2 regions of the Pseudarthrobacter sp. SORGH_AS 212 genome follow, and region 2 is predicted to be linked to the other one. Evidence: riboswitches for the same ligand, from Rfam matches in the RefSeq annotation. Region 2 holds a riboswitch; the other holds the start of a gene.

Region 1 (6,840 bases), 480 kb from region 2:
CCTTGGGCCCCTGGACAGCGATCAGCGACGTTTCCGCCGAGGCGTCCTGCACGGTGACGTCGAAGCCGGCGGCGCGTTCCCGCAGGGCCGCGGCCACCACCTTGGCGTTGCCTGCGTTCGGGACCACCAGGTACTTGGCTGTTCCGTCCGCAGCTGCGGGGAGGCGGTACGTAATCAGGTCGTCGATGATGCCGCCGTCGGTGTCACAGATCAGCGAGTACTTGGCCTTGCCCACCGGCATGGCCGAGATCTTTCCTACCAGGGCGAAGTCCAGGAATGCTGCGGCGTCCGGCCCGGTGACCCAGACTTCACCCATGTGGGAGAGGTCGAACAGGCCGGCCGCGTTGCGCACGGCGTGGTGTTCGGCGAGCTCGGAGCTGTACTTGAGGGGCATCTGCCAGCCACCGAAATCGGTGAAGGAGGCGCCCAGCTTCTGGTGCTCGCCGTAAAGGGCGGTGTAGTTCTCAGTCATGGGAAGTCCTTAGGGAGCAGCTGTTAGGCCTGTCGAATGTGGTGATTGGGCTTGTCGACATCAAGGTTTCGGCAAGCCCAACCACCGAGCAACCTAGTTTTCGAAGGAGGTATTTTCCTCGAACGCCTCGAGGGGCGGGCAGGAGCAGACCAGGTTACGGTCGCCGGCTGCGCCGTCGATGCGGCCCACGGGCGGGAAGTACTTGTCCTGCTTGTGGTGTGCCGGGAATGCGGCCTGCTCGCGCGGGTAGGCGCGGTCCCAGTCGGAGCGGACGACGGCTGACGCCGTGTGCGGTGCACGCCGCAGCGGGGAATCAGCGACGGCGAAGTCGCCGTTGGCCACCTGGTCGATTTCCTTGCGGATGGTGATCATGGCGTCGATGAAGCGGTCGATCTCGGCGAGGTCCTCGGACTCGGTGGGCTCGACCATCAGGGTCCCGGCCACCGGGAAGGCCAGGGTGGGGGCGTGGAAGCCGAAGTCGATCAGGCGCTTGGCCACGTCCTCGGCCGTGACGCCGGTGCGGGCGGTGAGTTCGCGCAGGTCCAGGATGCACTCGTGCGCCACGAGCCCGCCCTCACCCGTGTAGAGCACCGGGTAGAACTCGTTCAACCGGGCAGCAACATAGTTCGCGGCCAGCAGCGCGGACTTGGTGGCCTCGGTCAGGCCCGTACCGCCCATCAGCTTCACGTACGCCCAGGAGATCGGCAGCACACCGGCAGAGCCGAACCGGGACGCGGAAATCGCCACGCCGTGGCCCTCCTCATGCGCGGCTTTATTCGCATCGCCGGGCATAAACGGGGCCAGGTGCGCCTTCGCCGCGACCGGGCCGACGCCGGGCCCGCCGCCGCCGTGCGGGATGCAGAACGTCTTGTGCAGGTTCAGGTGCGAGACGTCGCCGCCGAACTTGCCCGGCTGCGCCAGACCCACGAGGGCGTTCAGGTTCGCGCCGTCCACATACACCTGTCCGCCTGCAGCGTGGACCGCGTCGCAGATCTCGGTCACGTCGCCGTCGTAGACGCCGTGGGTGGACGGGTAGGTGATCATGATGCAGGACAGGACGTCCCGGTTCGCCTCGATCTTCGCCGTCAGGTCGTCGTGGTTGATGGTGCCGTCCGGGGCGGTGGCGACAACAACCACCTTCATGCCCGCCAGGACGGCGGAGGCGGCGTTGGTGCCGTGCGCGGAGGCGGGGATCAGGCAGACGTTGCGCTGCTGATCGCCGCGGGAGTGGTGGTAGCCGCGGATCGCGAGCAGGCCGGCGAGTTCGCCCTGGGAACCGGCGTTGGGCTGGATGGAGACCTGGTCGTACCCGGTGATCTCGGTCAGGTCAGCCTCGAGCCCGGTGATCAGTTCACGCCAGCCCTCGGTCTGGGAATCCGGAGCGAACGGGTGGATGGAGGCGAACTCCGGCCAGGAAATCGCTTCCATCTCGGCGGTGGCGTTCAGCTTCATGGTGCACGACCCCAGCGGGATCATGGTCCGGTCCAGGGCCAGGTCCCGGTCTGACAGGCGGCGGATGTAACGCAACAGCTGCGTCTCTGACCGGTGGGTGTTGAACACCGGGTGCTCCAGGTAGCCGGAGGACCGCTCCACCCCGGCATCCAGTGCGAAGCTCCCGTCCCCGGCGACCTTGGCGCCAAAGATGTCCGCGACGTCGGCGACGACGGCCGTCGTCGTGGTTTCATCCAGGGAGATGCCTACGGTATCTGCATCGATGGAGCGCAGGTTGATGCCGCGTGCCTCAGCATCGGCAATAATGCCGGCGGCGCGGCCGGTAACCCGAACGGTGATGGTGTCGAAGAAGCTCTTGTGCAGGACTTCCACGCCGGCGGCCGCGAGGGACGCCGCCAGGGTGCGGGCGTGGGCGTGCGTCGTTTCCGCGATCGCTTTCAGCCCGTCCGGGCCGTGGTAAACGGCGTACATGGAGGACACGATGGCCAGCAGCGCCTGCGCGGTGCAGATGTTGGACGTGGCCTTCTCACGGCGGATGTGCTGCTCGCGGGTCTGCAGGGCCAGGCGGTAGGCGGGAACGCCGGCGTCGTCCTTCGAGACGCCCACCAGGCGGCCCGGCAGCGAGCGTTCCAGCCCCTTGCGGACGGCCATGTAAGCCGCGTGCGGGCCGCCGAAGAACAGCGGAACGCCGAAACGCTGGGTGGAGCCGACGGCGATGTCCGCACCCTGCTCACCCGGAGGAGTGATCAGGGTCAGCGCCAGCAGATCAGCAGCAACGGTGACCAGCGCGCCGCGCTCATTGGCGGCGGATATGGCATCTGCCTGGTTGAAGACACGGCCCGAGGCGCCGGGCTGCTGGAGCACGATGCCGTTGATGTCGCCCTCGGGCAGGCCCTTGGAGAGGTCGGCGACCTCCACCTCGAAGCCGAGCGCTTCGGCGCGGCCCTTGACGATGGCGATGGTCTGCGGCAGCACGTCGATGTCCAGGACCGTTTTGCCGTCAGCGGCAGGTTTGGCCTTGTTGGCGCGGCGCATCAGCAGGACTGCCTCGGCCACCGCCGTCGCTTCGTCCAGCAGGGACGCGTTGGCAATCGGCAGGCCCACCAGGTCCTGGACCATGGTCTGGAAGTTCAGCAGCGCCTCCAGCCGGCCCTGCGAGATCTCGGGCTGGTACGGGGTGTACGCGGTGTACCAAGCGGGCGCTTCGAGGATGTTGCGGCGGATCACGGCCGGCGTGATGGTGTCGTAGTACCCCTGGCCGATCATCTGCACGGCGGTCTTGTTCTTGCCAGCCAGCCGGCGCAGCTCGGTCAGGACCTCAACCTCGCTGAGGGCGTCCTGCAGGCGGAGGGCCGTCTCCTGGCGGATGACCTGGGGAACGGCGGTATCGACCAGGGAGTCGACGGTGTCGTAGCCCACGGCCTTGAGCATGGTGTCGACGTGGTCCTGGCGCCGGGCACCGATATGGCGGTCGACGAAAGTGGTGGAGGCTGAACTAACCGTCACGGGGGAACTCCAGATACTCAGGCGGCGCAGGGTACGCCACAGCGATTCGGGTCCCTCCCCGCTCTGTATTGGACCTGAGAGTTTCCGCGGCGCCTGCATGGACAGGACCCGCTTGCACCGTCGGTGAGCACAACGGTCCGGCATCCGGTAAAGGGATGCCTGGACGGCCTGCTGCTTTCCAGAGGTGCCTCGCCGCGGCGGTACAGGGGCCTGCGAGATTCCTGGGGAGGATTTGCTCCTACGGCGCCTGCCGAACGTTGTGGCAGGACTCTCCCGCCGCAGATCAAAGGCTATTCAATTGGATGTGTACGCGGGGCCGTCCGGTGACGACTCCCACAATGCTTAATTCTCCTACGCCACGGCCCCCGGGGCAAATGTCCTGCTAGCGCCGGAGCCGCTCCAGTGCTGCCAGCAATTCGTCGACGTCCGCGGCCGCGCCGCCTTCGGGGACGGGGCCAACGGAGAGCATGGCGTTGAAGTAGAGGCCGTCCCCCATGTACAGCACGGCCTTGGCCAGGGCCGGCCCCACGTCGGCGGCGATTTCGTCGAGCCACCGCCGCTGGATCGCAGCGAATCGGCGGCGGGTTTCTTCATGCGCCACCTCCGCCAGCCTGGTGGCGGCGACGATGGCCCGGTCCAAGGGGGTGTCTCCCCACACCGAGGACCGGATGAAGTAGGCCGCTGCGCCCTCCGGCGCGGCGGCCATGGCATCGGCGTCTTCTCCCGCGAGCGTGTCCAACTGGTCCAGGAGCGCCTGGATCAGGGCTTCCTTGTTCGGAAAGTGGTAGAGGAGCCCGCCCTTGGAGACGCCGGCCTTTCGGGCCACGGCGTCCAGGGTGGCGGCTCGCTCCCCCACCTCAATCAACAGGGTGGCGAAGGCGTCAAGGACGGCTTCGCGGGCGACTGGCTTTCGGGGCATGCCATCCATCATGCCTTCCCGGGATGCCAGGGGCTCAACTCAGCCACCATTCCAAACTGTACCGTCTGGACGGTATAGTTAATTCCATGACCATCTCGACGCACCGTGATGCACCCCGGCTCCAGGGACCCGCCACGCCACGGGCCCCGTGGCGCGACTGGCTGGCCCTTGCGCTGCTGATGTTTCCCGTACTGCTGGTGGCCGTGGACAACACGGCCCTGACCTTCGCCCTGCCCGCGATCGCCCAGTCCCTGAACCCTTCCGGGGTGCAGCTGCTCTGGATCGTGGATGCCTACCCCCTCGTCTTGGCGGGGCTGCTGGTGTGCATGGGCAGCCTGGGCGACAGGATCGGCCGGCGGCGGCTGCTACTCACCGGCAGCCTCGGCTTTGCCGCACTCTCGGCCGCCACGGCGTTCGCGCCAACGGCGGAATGGCTGATCGCAGGACGCGCCGCCCTGGGCTTCTTCGGGGCCATGTTAATGCCCTCTACCCTCTCGCTCATCCGCAACATCTTTGCGGAGCCCAACCGCCGCCGGCTGGCGGTGGCCATCTGGGCCGCCGGCTTCTCCGGCGGGGCCGCCCTGGGGCCGATTTTCGGCGGTTGGCTGGTGGAGCACTACTGGTGGGGCGCAGTCTTCCTGGTCGCAGTGCCGCTCATGCTGCCACTGATCGCCCTGGGTCCGGTGCTGATTCCGGAATCGAAGAATCCGGAACCGGGGAAGGTGGATTTTCCCAGCATCGTACTGTCCCTGCTGGTGATGGTGCCGCTGGTGTACGGCATCAAGGAAGTGGCTACGGAAGGAGTGTCCGGCACCGGCCTTGGCGCCATGGCTTTCGGCCTGGCCATGGCAGTCGTTTTTGTCCGGCGACAGCTCCGGCTGCCGCACCCCCTGCTGGACATGTCGCTTTTCCGCAACCGGGTGTTCAGCATGGCCATCACCGCAAACGTCCTGGCCCTGTTTTCCTTCAACGGCTTCATCCTCTTCCTGGCCCAGCACCTGCAGCTGCTCGAGGGCATGACGCCGTCCGCCGCAGGCGTCGCCATGATCCCGGCCCTTGTTGCCACTGTGGTGGCAGGCCTGGTGGTGGTGCCACTGGTCCGGAAGGTCAGGCCCGGCTTCGTGGTGGGCACGGGCCTGGCGTTCAGCTCCGCGGGGTACAGCCTGGTGACGTTCGGGAACCACGACGGCGGGCCCACACTGCTGCTGGCAGCGTTGCTGATCCTGGCGCTGGGCGTGGGGACGGCTGAAACCATCTCCAACGACCTCATCCTCGGTGCGGCTCCGGCGCACAAGTCAGGTGCAGCGGCCGCCATCTCGGAGACCGGATACGAGGTGGGGGCGCTGCTGGGGACGGCCGTACTTGGCTCCATCCTCACGGCCTCCTACCAGCACAACCTGCACCTCCCGGCAGCTGTGGACGGCACCGCCACGGAAGCGGCCCGCCACAGTGCCGGCGAAACACTGGCCGGCGCCATGGACCTCGCAGCCGGGCTTCCGGCCCCGCTGGCCGATGCCGTCCGCCAGGCCGCGGCCGCCGCCTTCGACTCCGGCGTGCACGTCACCGCGGCGATTGGACTGGTCCTGATGGCCACCGCGGCAGTCTGCGCCGCCGTCGTTCTTCGCAAAGTGCCCAAGGCCGCGTAACAGCACCACGGCACGCGGCAGCGCGTAGGCCTTAACGGCAAAAGGCGCCCTGCGCCGGAGATCAGCCTCCGGCGCAGGGCGCCTTATTCATGCCGTGGCGGCAGCCCGCTGCTACTTTTCGTCGGGAGCGGTGACGCTGGCGGTTGGCTTGAGCGTCTCGGCGTTCACCATCCAGGCGAACTGCTCCAGCTTGGCGATGAACTCGTGCAGCAGGTCTGCGCTGGTGGGATCTTCCTCATCCACCTCGTCATGGACCTTGCGCATGGTGCCCACGGCGGCCTCCATGGCTGCAACGATCCGCTCGATGGCGTCCTTGGTGCTGATCAGCCCCTCGGGAAATTCCGCCAGGGCAGTCGACTTCGACACGGTGGAGCTGCGGCCGTCAGGCAGTGCATGGAGGGCCCGCATGCGTTCGGCGGTGTCATCGGCGAACTGGCGGGCGGCATCAACGATTTCATCCAGCTGCAGATGGAGGTCCCGGAAGTTGGTGCCCACAATGTTCCAGTGCGCCTGCTTGCCCTGGATGTGCAGCTCGATCAGGTCGGCGAGTACGGCCTGCAGATTGTTGGTCAGGGTCGGTGAAGCTTTCATGGGAGTCCTCCTCGATTGGTCCAGTAACTTCGAAACTATCAGCGCCCGGGCCACCGGGCATGGGCCTGGGCGGATATTTCTCAGTGAGCTTACTAATTTTGCCGCACAGTCATAAACGAACGTGATTCATATTCCCCCTTGCGCGACCGCCGTCACAGCCCCATACTAAATGAACGCCATTCATATAGTGACCCCGGTCATAAGCTTTCAGAAAGCGGTGCCATGACAGAAGCACTCCGCACCAGCTCCACCGC
Region 2 (6,840 bases):
CGGTGACTTCGCCGGTGACGGGGGAGTAGAGGTCCGAAACGGACTTGGTGGATTCCACCTCGCCGCAGGTTTCGCCGGCGGTCACGATGGAGCCAACCTCGGGCAGGTCCACGTACACGATGTCGCCCAGCGCATCGGCGGCGACGGCCGAGATACCGATCCCGGCAGGCCCGGACCCGTCAACAGCAATCCACTCATGCTCGGCGGAGTACTTCAGTTCAGCTGCAACTTTGCTCATGATTTTCCTGTTCGTTTGAAAACTTAGTTGTGGTCGGGAGTGGAGTTGGCAGGACATCCTCCACGTGCTTGGTCGCGTAGACGCCCGCTGAGCGGACGTGACGCTTCCTTAGACGCACGTTTCCGGATGCCCCGCCACCTCCAAGGGCGGGCTGGCCGCGGTTTCCGAAAGCGTGCGTCAGAGCGACGAAGTGGGCCCACGCCGTCCGGGTTCCCTGGCCGAGCTTGCGAGGCTAGGGGGACGGTGGGGTGCAGCACGCGTGGAAACTGGGGCTTGTCCGTCCCGGAGTGGGGCTACTTTTGGCGTTTGTAGAAGGGGAGTGCCACTACTTCGAAGCGTTCCGGCTTGCCGCGGAGGTCCACGTCGACGAGGGTGCCGGCTTCGGCGAACTCGACGTCGACGTAAGCCAGTGCCACCGGGTAGCCGAGGGTGGGGGAGGGCTGGCCGGAGGTAACTTCGCCGATGAGGGAACCGTCCTTGAGGACCGGGTAGTGGCCGCGGGCGGCGCGGCGCCCGGTGCCCTTGAGGCCCACGAGCTTCTGGCCCACGGTGGATCCGACGCCGGCGGCCTTGATGGCTGCCAGGGCCTCCTTGCCCACGAAGTCGCTTTCCTTTGCCAGGGACACGACCGGTCCCAGCCCGGCGGCGTAGGCGTTGACGCGGCGGGAGAGTTCGTTGCCGTAGAGGGGCATGCCGGCTTCGAGGCGGAGCGAGTCCCGGGCGGCGAGGCCTGCCGGGATGAGGCCGGAACCTTCGCCGGCCGCGAGCAGGGCCTCCCACAGGGCGGCTGCCTCCAGGTTGCCGACATAGATCTCGAAGCCGTCTTCGCCGGTGTAACCGGTGCGGGCCACCAGCAGGTCCCGGACGGCGCCGTTGACCGTGATGCCCACCTCGACGGCGGCGTAGTACTTAAGCTCCGTGACCAGGGAGTGCTGGCTGGCCGGGACAAGCGCCAGCAGGATGGGCTCGGCGGCGGGACCCTGGACGGCGATCAGGGAAGTCTCGGCTGAAGCGTCCTGCACGGTGACGTCGAAGCCGGCGGCGCGTTCCTGCAGAGCCCCGGCTACTACCTTGGCGTTGCCTGCGTTCGGGACCACCAGGTACTTGGCTGTTCCGTCCGCAGCCGCGGGGAGTCGGTACGTGATCAGGTCGTCGATGATGCCGCCGTCGGTGTCACAGATCAGCGAGTACTTGGCCTTGCCCACCGCAACGGCTGACAGCTTGCCGGCCAGGGCGTAGTCCAGGAACGCTGCGGCGTCCGGGCCGGTGACCCAGACTTCACCCATGTGGGAGAGGTCGAACAGCCCGGCGGCGTTGCGCACGGCGTGGTGTTCGGCGAGTTCGGAATCATGCTTGAGGGGCATCTGCCAGCCGCCGAAGTCGGTGAAGGAGGCGCCGGCCTTCTTGTGCTGCTCGTAGAGAGCGGTGTAGTTCTCAGTCATGGGAAGTCCTTAGTTCTCGAAGTCGGAAAGCGGCGGGCAGGAGCAGACCAGGTTGCGGTCGCCGGCTGCGCCGTCGATGCGTCCCACGGGCGGGAAGTACTTGTCCTGCCGCAGGGAAGCGACGGGGAACGCGGCCTGCTCGCGCGGGTAGGCGCGGTCCCAGTCGGAGCTGACGACGGCGGACGCCGTGTGCGGTGCGTTGCGCACCGGCGATGCCTCCAGGGAGAAGTCGCCGGCTGCTACCTGCTCGATCTCGGCGTGGATGGTGATCATGGCGTCGATGAAGCGGTCGATCTCGGCGATGTCCTCGGACTCGGTGGGCTCGACCATCAGGGTCCCGGCCACCGGGAAGGCCAGGGTGGGGGCGTGGAAGCCGAAGTCGATCAGGCGCTTGGCCACGTCCTCGGCCGTGACGCCGGTGCGGGCGGTGAGTTCGCGCAGGTCCAGGATGCACTCGTGCGCCACGAGCCCGCCCTCACCCGTGTAGAGCACCGGGTAGAACTCGTTCAACCGGGCTGCGACGTAGTTCGCGGCCAGCAGCGCGGACTTGGTGGCCTCGGTCAGGCCCGTACCGCCCATCAGCTTCACGTACGCCCAGGAGATCGGCAGCACACCGGCAGAGCCGAACCGGGACGCGGAAATCGCCACGCCGTGGCCCTCCTCATGCGCGGCTTTATTCGCATCGCCGGGCATAAACGGGGCCAGGTGCGCCTTCGCAGCGACCGGTCCGACGCCGGGCCCGCCGCCGCCGTGCGGGATGCAGAACGTCTTGTGCAGGTTCAGGTGGGACACGTCGCCGCCGAACTTGCCCGGCTGCGCCAGGCCCACGAGGGCGTTGAGGTTCGCGCCGTCCACGTACACCTGTCCGCCTGCAGCGTGGACCGCGTCGCAGACTTCGGTGACGTCGCCGTCGTAGACGCCGTGGGTGGACGGGTAGGTGATCATGATGCAGGACAGGGCGTCCCGGTTCGCCTCGATCTTGGCGGACAGGTCGGCGTGGTCGATCGTGCCGTCCGGGGCGGTAGCGACAACAACCACCTTCATGCCGGCCAGGACGGCGGAGGCGGCGTTGGTGCCGTGCGCCGAGGCGGGGATCAGGCACACGTTGCGCTGCTGATCACCCCGGGAGTGGTGGTAGCCCCGGATCGCCAGCAGGCCGGCGAGTTCGCCCTGGGAACCGGCGTTGGGCTGGATGGACACCTGGTCGTACCCGGTGATCTCGGTCAGGTCAGCCTCGAGCCCGGTGATCAGCTCACGCCAGCCCTCGGTCTGGGAATCCGGAGCGAACGGGTGGATGGAGGCGAACTCCGGCCAGGAAATCGCTTCCATCTCGGCGGTGGCATTCAGCTTCATGGTGCAGGAACCCAGCGGGATCATGGTCCGGTCCAGGGCCAGGTCCCGGTCGGACAGGCGGCGGATGTAACGCAACAGCTGCGTTTCTGACCGGTGCGTGTTGAACACCGGGTGCCCCAGGTATCCGGAGGTGCGCAGCACGGAGTCGGGCAGCTCGAAACCCTGGGCGTCGCCTACCGGGCCGGCACCAAAGGCGACGGCCACTGCGGACAGCGTTGCCGCCGTCGTGGTCTCATCGATGGAAACGCCCACCGTGTCCGCGTCGACGAAGCGGAGGTTGATGCCGCGCGCCTCGGCGGCGTTGATGACCTTGGCGGCCTTGCCCGGCACGCGCACGGTGAGGGTGTCGAAGAAGGAGTCGGTGACCAGTTCGCGGCCCATGGCGGTGAGGGCCGTGGCCAGGATCCTGGCGTTGTGGTGGGCGGTTTCTGCGATGGCCTTCAGTCCGTCCGGGCCGTGGTAGACGGCGTAGAAGGAGGACACGATGGCCAGCAGCGCCTGGGCGGTGCAGATGTTGGACGTGGCCTTCTCACGGCGGATGTGCTGCTCGCGGGTCTGCAGGGCCAGGCGGTAGGCGGGAGCGCCCGCGTTGTCCTTGGAGACACCCACGATCCTGCCGGGGAGGGTGCGTTCCATGCCCTTCTGCACAGCCATGTAAGCCGCGTGCGGACCGCCGAAGAACAGCGGCACACCAAAGCGCTGGGTGGAGCCGACGGCGATGTCTGCGCCCTGCTCGCCCGGAGGGGTGATCAGCGTCAGCGCGAGCAGGTCAGCGGCAACAGTGACCAGCGCACCGCGCTCCTTTGCCTCGGCGATAACCATGCTCTGGTCCCACACCCGGCCGGACACGCCCGGCTGCTGGAGCACGATGCCGTTGATGTCACCTTCAGGCAGGCCCTTGGAGAGGTCAGCAACCTCCACCTCGAAGCCGAGCGCTTCGGCGCGGCCCAGCACGATGGCGATGGTCTGCGGGAGGCAGTCGGCATCAAGGACGGTCTTACCGTCCTTGGCGTCCTTATTTTTGTTCGCCCGGCGCATCAGCAGCACAGCCTCGGCCACGGCAGTGGCTTCATCGAGGAGTGATGCATTGGCCACGGGAAGGGCGGTGAGGTCCTGGACCATGGTCTGGAAGTTCAGCAGCGCCTCCAGCCGGCCCTGCGAGATCTCGGGCTGGTACGGGGTGTACGCGGTGTACCAAGCGGGCGCTTCGAGGATGTTGCGGCGGATCACGGCCGGCGTGATGGTGTCGTAGTAGCCCTGGCCGATCATCTGCACGGCGGTCTTGTTCTTGCCAGCCAGCCGGCGCAGCTCGGTCAGGACCTCAACCTCGCTGAGGGCGTCCTGCAGCTTCAGCGCCGTTTCCTGGCGGATCGATGCCGGAACAGCCACGTCCACCAGGCCGTCAACGCTGTCGTAGCCCACAGCCTTGAGCATGGTGTCGACGTCAGCCTGCCGGCGTGCACCGATATGGCGGTCAACGAACGAGGTTGGAAGGGATTGAATCGTCATGAGGAACTCCAGGTCTGGCCGGCCAGGGTGGCACGGCGTGGGATGGGTTCCTCCCCGCTCTGTATTGGACCTGAGAGATTCCGCGGAACCCTGCGTGGCGGGTTCGCTTGCACCGTCGGTGAACCTGGCCGGAGCCGGGTTACTTTCCAGAGTTGCCTCGCCGTGACGGTACATGGGCCTGAGAGATTCCTGGGGAGGATTTGCTCCTACGGCGCCTGCCCGGTGGTGCCGGGAGGACTCTCCCGTCACAGCTCGAAAGGCTATTCAACTGTGGGTGATTCGCCTCACACCGTACAGGTTGGTTGAAAGGAAAACAAATCCGACTGTCACGCGATGGGCGGCAGCCGCTTTGTTGCGGCGGCGGAAAAAGGGGTTTGACATCCGATCGTGACCCGCACCACACTGGGTCCGGTGATCAGCACCCTGTCCGGCTGGCTCAGCTCATCGGAGCAGCCCGGGCCAGCGTTGCCCCGGAAGGGTGCGGCCGCTGAGCATACCTAATTGAACATGCCTTCGACCTGCGGCGGGAGAGTCCTGCCGGGTACATTTAGCAGGCGCCGTAGGAGCAAACCCTCCCCAGGAAACTCTCAGGCCCATGTACCGCCGCGGACAGGCAACTCTGGAAAGCAGCCGGACCCGTTCCGGCTCACCGGCGGTGCAAGCGGCTTGGGCTGCGGAAACTCTCAGGTTCACTACAGAGTGGGGAGGAACCCAACTTCTGCGGCACCCAAAATGCCGCTTTATCGATGGAGTTCCCCATGGCGATTCATCCCCCCACGTCCAACGGCGAGCCACCCCGCAACATCCCTCCTGCGGGCAGCGCCGCCCGCAGCGAGCCTCCCCACCTGGAGCGGCAGCTCACCAACAGGCACATCCAGCTCATAGCAATCGGCGGTGCCATCGGCACCGGCCTCTTCATGGGCTCCGGCAAGACCATCTCCGCGGCCGGCCCGTCCGTGATCTTCGTGTACATGATCATCGGGTTCATGCTCTTCTTCGTCATGCGTGCCATGGGCGAACTGCTCCTGAGCAACCTGAACTACAAATCCTTCAGCGACTTCGCAGCCGACCTCCTGGGGCCGTGGGCGGGGTTCTTCACCGGCTGGACGTACTGGTTCTGCTGGGTGATCACCGGCATCGCAGACGTCATCGCCATCGCAGGCTACTCCAAGGAACTCTGGCCCGGACTGCCGCTCTGGATCCCGGGCCTTGCCACCGTGGCCATCCTGCTGCTGCTGAACCTCGCCACGGTCAAAGCCTTCGGCGAAACCGAGTTCTGGTTCGCCCTCATCAAGATCATTGCCATCGCGGCGCTGATCATTGTGGGCCTCTTCATGATCTTCACCGGCTTCCAGAGCGACGCCGGAACCGCCAGCTTCACCAACCTCTGGAGCCACGGCGGATTCTTCCCCAATGAGTTCATGGGCTTCGTGGCCGGCTTCCAGATCGCCGTGTTCGCCTTCGTCGGCATCGAACTGGTGGGCACCACCGCAGCCGAAGCCAAGAACCCGGAGCGGACGCTTCCCAAGGCCATCAACGCCATTCCCGTGCGCGTACTGCTCTTCTACGTGGGCGCCCTGATCATCCTCATGGCCGTCACCCCGTGGACCCAGTTCGCGGCCGGCCACAGCCCCTTCATCGGCATGTTCTCGCTCGCCGGGCTGGGCGCTGCAGCCACCGTGGTCAACCTGGTGGTCCTCACCTCTGCCATGTCCTCGGCCAACTCCGGCATCTACTCCACCTCGCGCATGGTGTTCGGCCTCGCGCAGGAGGGCGACGCCCCGGGCATCTTCAGCCGCCTGTCCTCAAGGAAGGTGCCCAGCAACGCGCTGTTCCTTTCCTGCGTACTCCTGCTCTCCGGCGTCGTGCTCATGTACGCCGGCCAGGACGTTGGCAAGGCCTTCGAGATGGTGACCACCGTCTCCGCCGTGTGCTTCATCTTCGTCTGGTCGGTCATCCTGGCCAGCTACATTGCCTTCCGCAAGCGCCGCCCGCACCTGCACGAGGCATCGAAGTTCAAGATGCCTGGCGGCATCCCCGTTGTGTGGGTGGTCTACGCGTTCTTCGCGTTCGTCCTCTGGGCCCTGACCACCCAGCCGGACACCCTTGCAGCCCTGCTGGTGACCCCCATCTGGTTCCTCGTGCTTGGCGTTGCCTGGGCCATCCTCCGCCGCCGGCCCGCCCACCTTGCCCGCTTCGAGGTCTTCCGGGCCGAGCTGCGCGCCGACGAACAAGCGGCGGCCGGCGGGCAGGACCGCGAAAGGTCCGCCCAGGAGGAAGCATCCAGGGGCTCCCGCT

What was found. Region 2 has a riboswitch for glycine ahead of cycA (D-serine/D-alanine/glycine transporter). Riboswitches for the same ligand answer to the same signal wherever they lie in the genome.
Region 1: linked by a shared signal. The riboswitch ahead of gcvP (aminomethyl-transferring glycine dehydrogenase) and the one ahead of cycA (D-serine/D-alanine/glycine transporter) in region 2 are both predicted to bind glycine.

What each region holds. Positions count from the first base shown of each region.
Region 1 is NZ_JAUTAA010000001.1:1,061,887-1,068,726, forward strand. It holds gene gcvT (glycine cleavage system aminomethyltransferase GcvT) at 1-472, opposite strand, end outside; gene gcvP (aminomethyl-transferring glycine dehydrogenase) at 566-3,430, opposite strand; glycine riboswitch at 3,619-3,716, opposite strand; gene QE394_RS04735 (TetR/AcrR family transcriptional regulator) at 3,813-4,349, opposite strand; gene QE394_RS04740 (MFS transporter) at 4,436-5,995, shown strand; gene QE394_RS04745 (DNA starvation/stationary phase protection protein) at 6,107-6,586, opposite strand; gene QE394_RS04750 (APC family permease) at 6,809-6,840, shown strand, end outside.
Region 2 is NZ_JAUTAA010000001.1:1,539,526-1,546,365, reverse strand. It holds gene gcvH (glycine cleavage system protein GcvH) at 1-238, opposite strand, end outside; gene gcvT (glycine cleavage system aminomethyltransferase GcvT) at 532-1,680, opposite strand; gene gcvP (aminomethyl-transferring glycine dehydrogenase) at 1,690-4,542, opposite strand; glycine riboswitch at 4,699-4,797, opposite strand; glycine riboswitch at 5,057-5,155, shown strand; gene cycA (D-serine/D-alanine/glycine transporter) at 5,301-6,840, shown strand, end outside.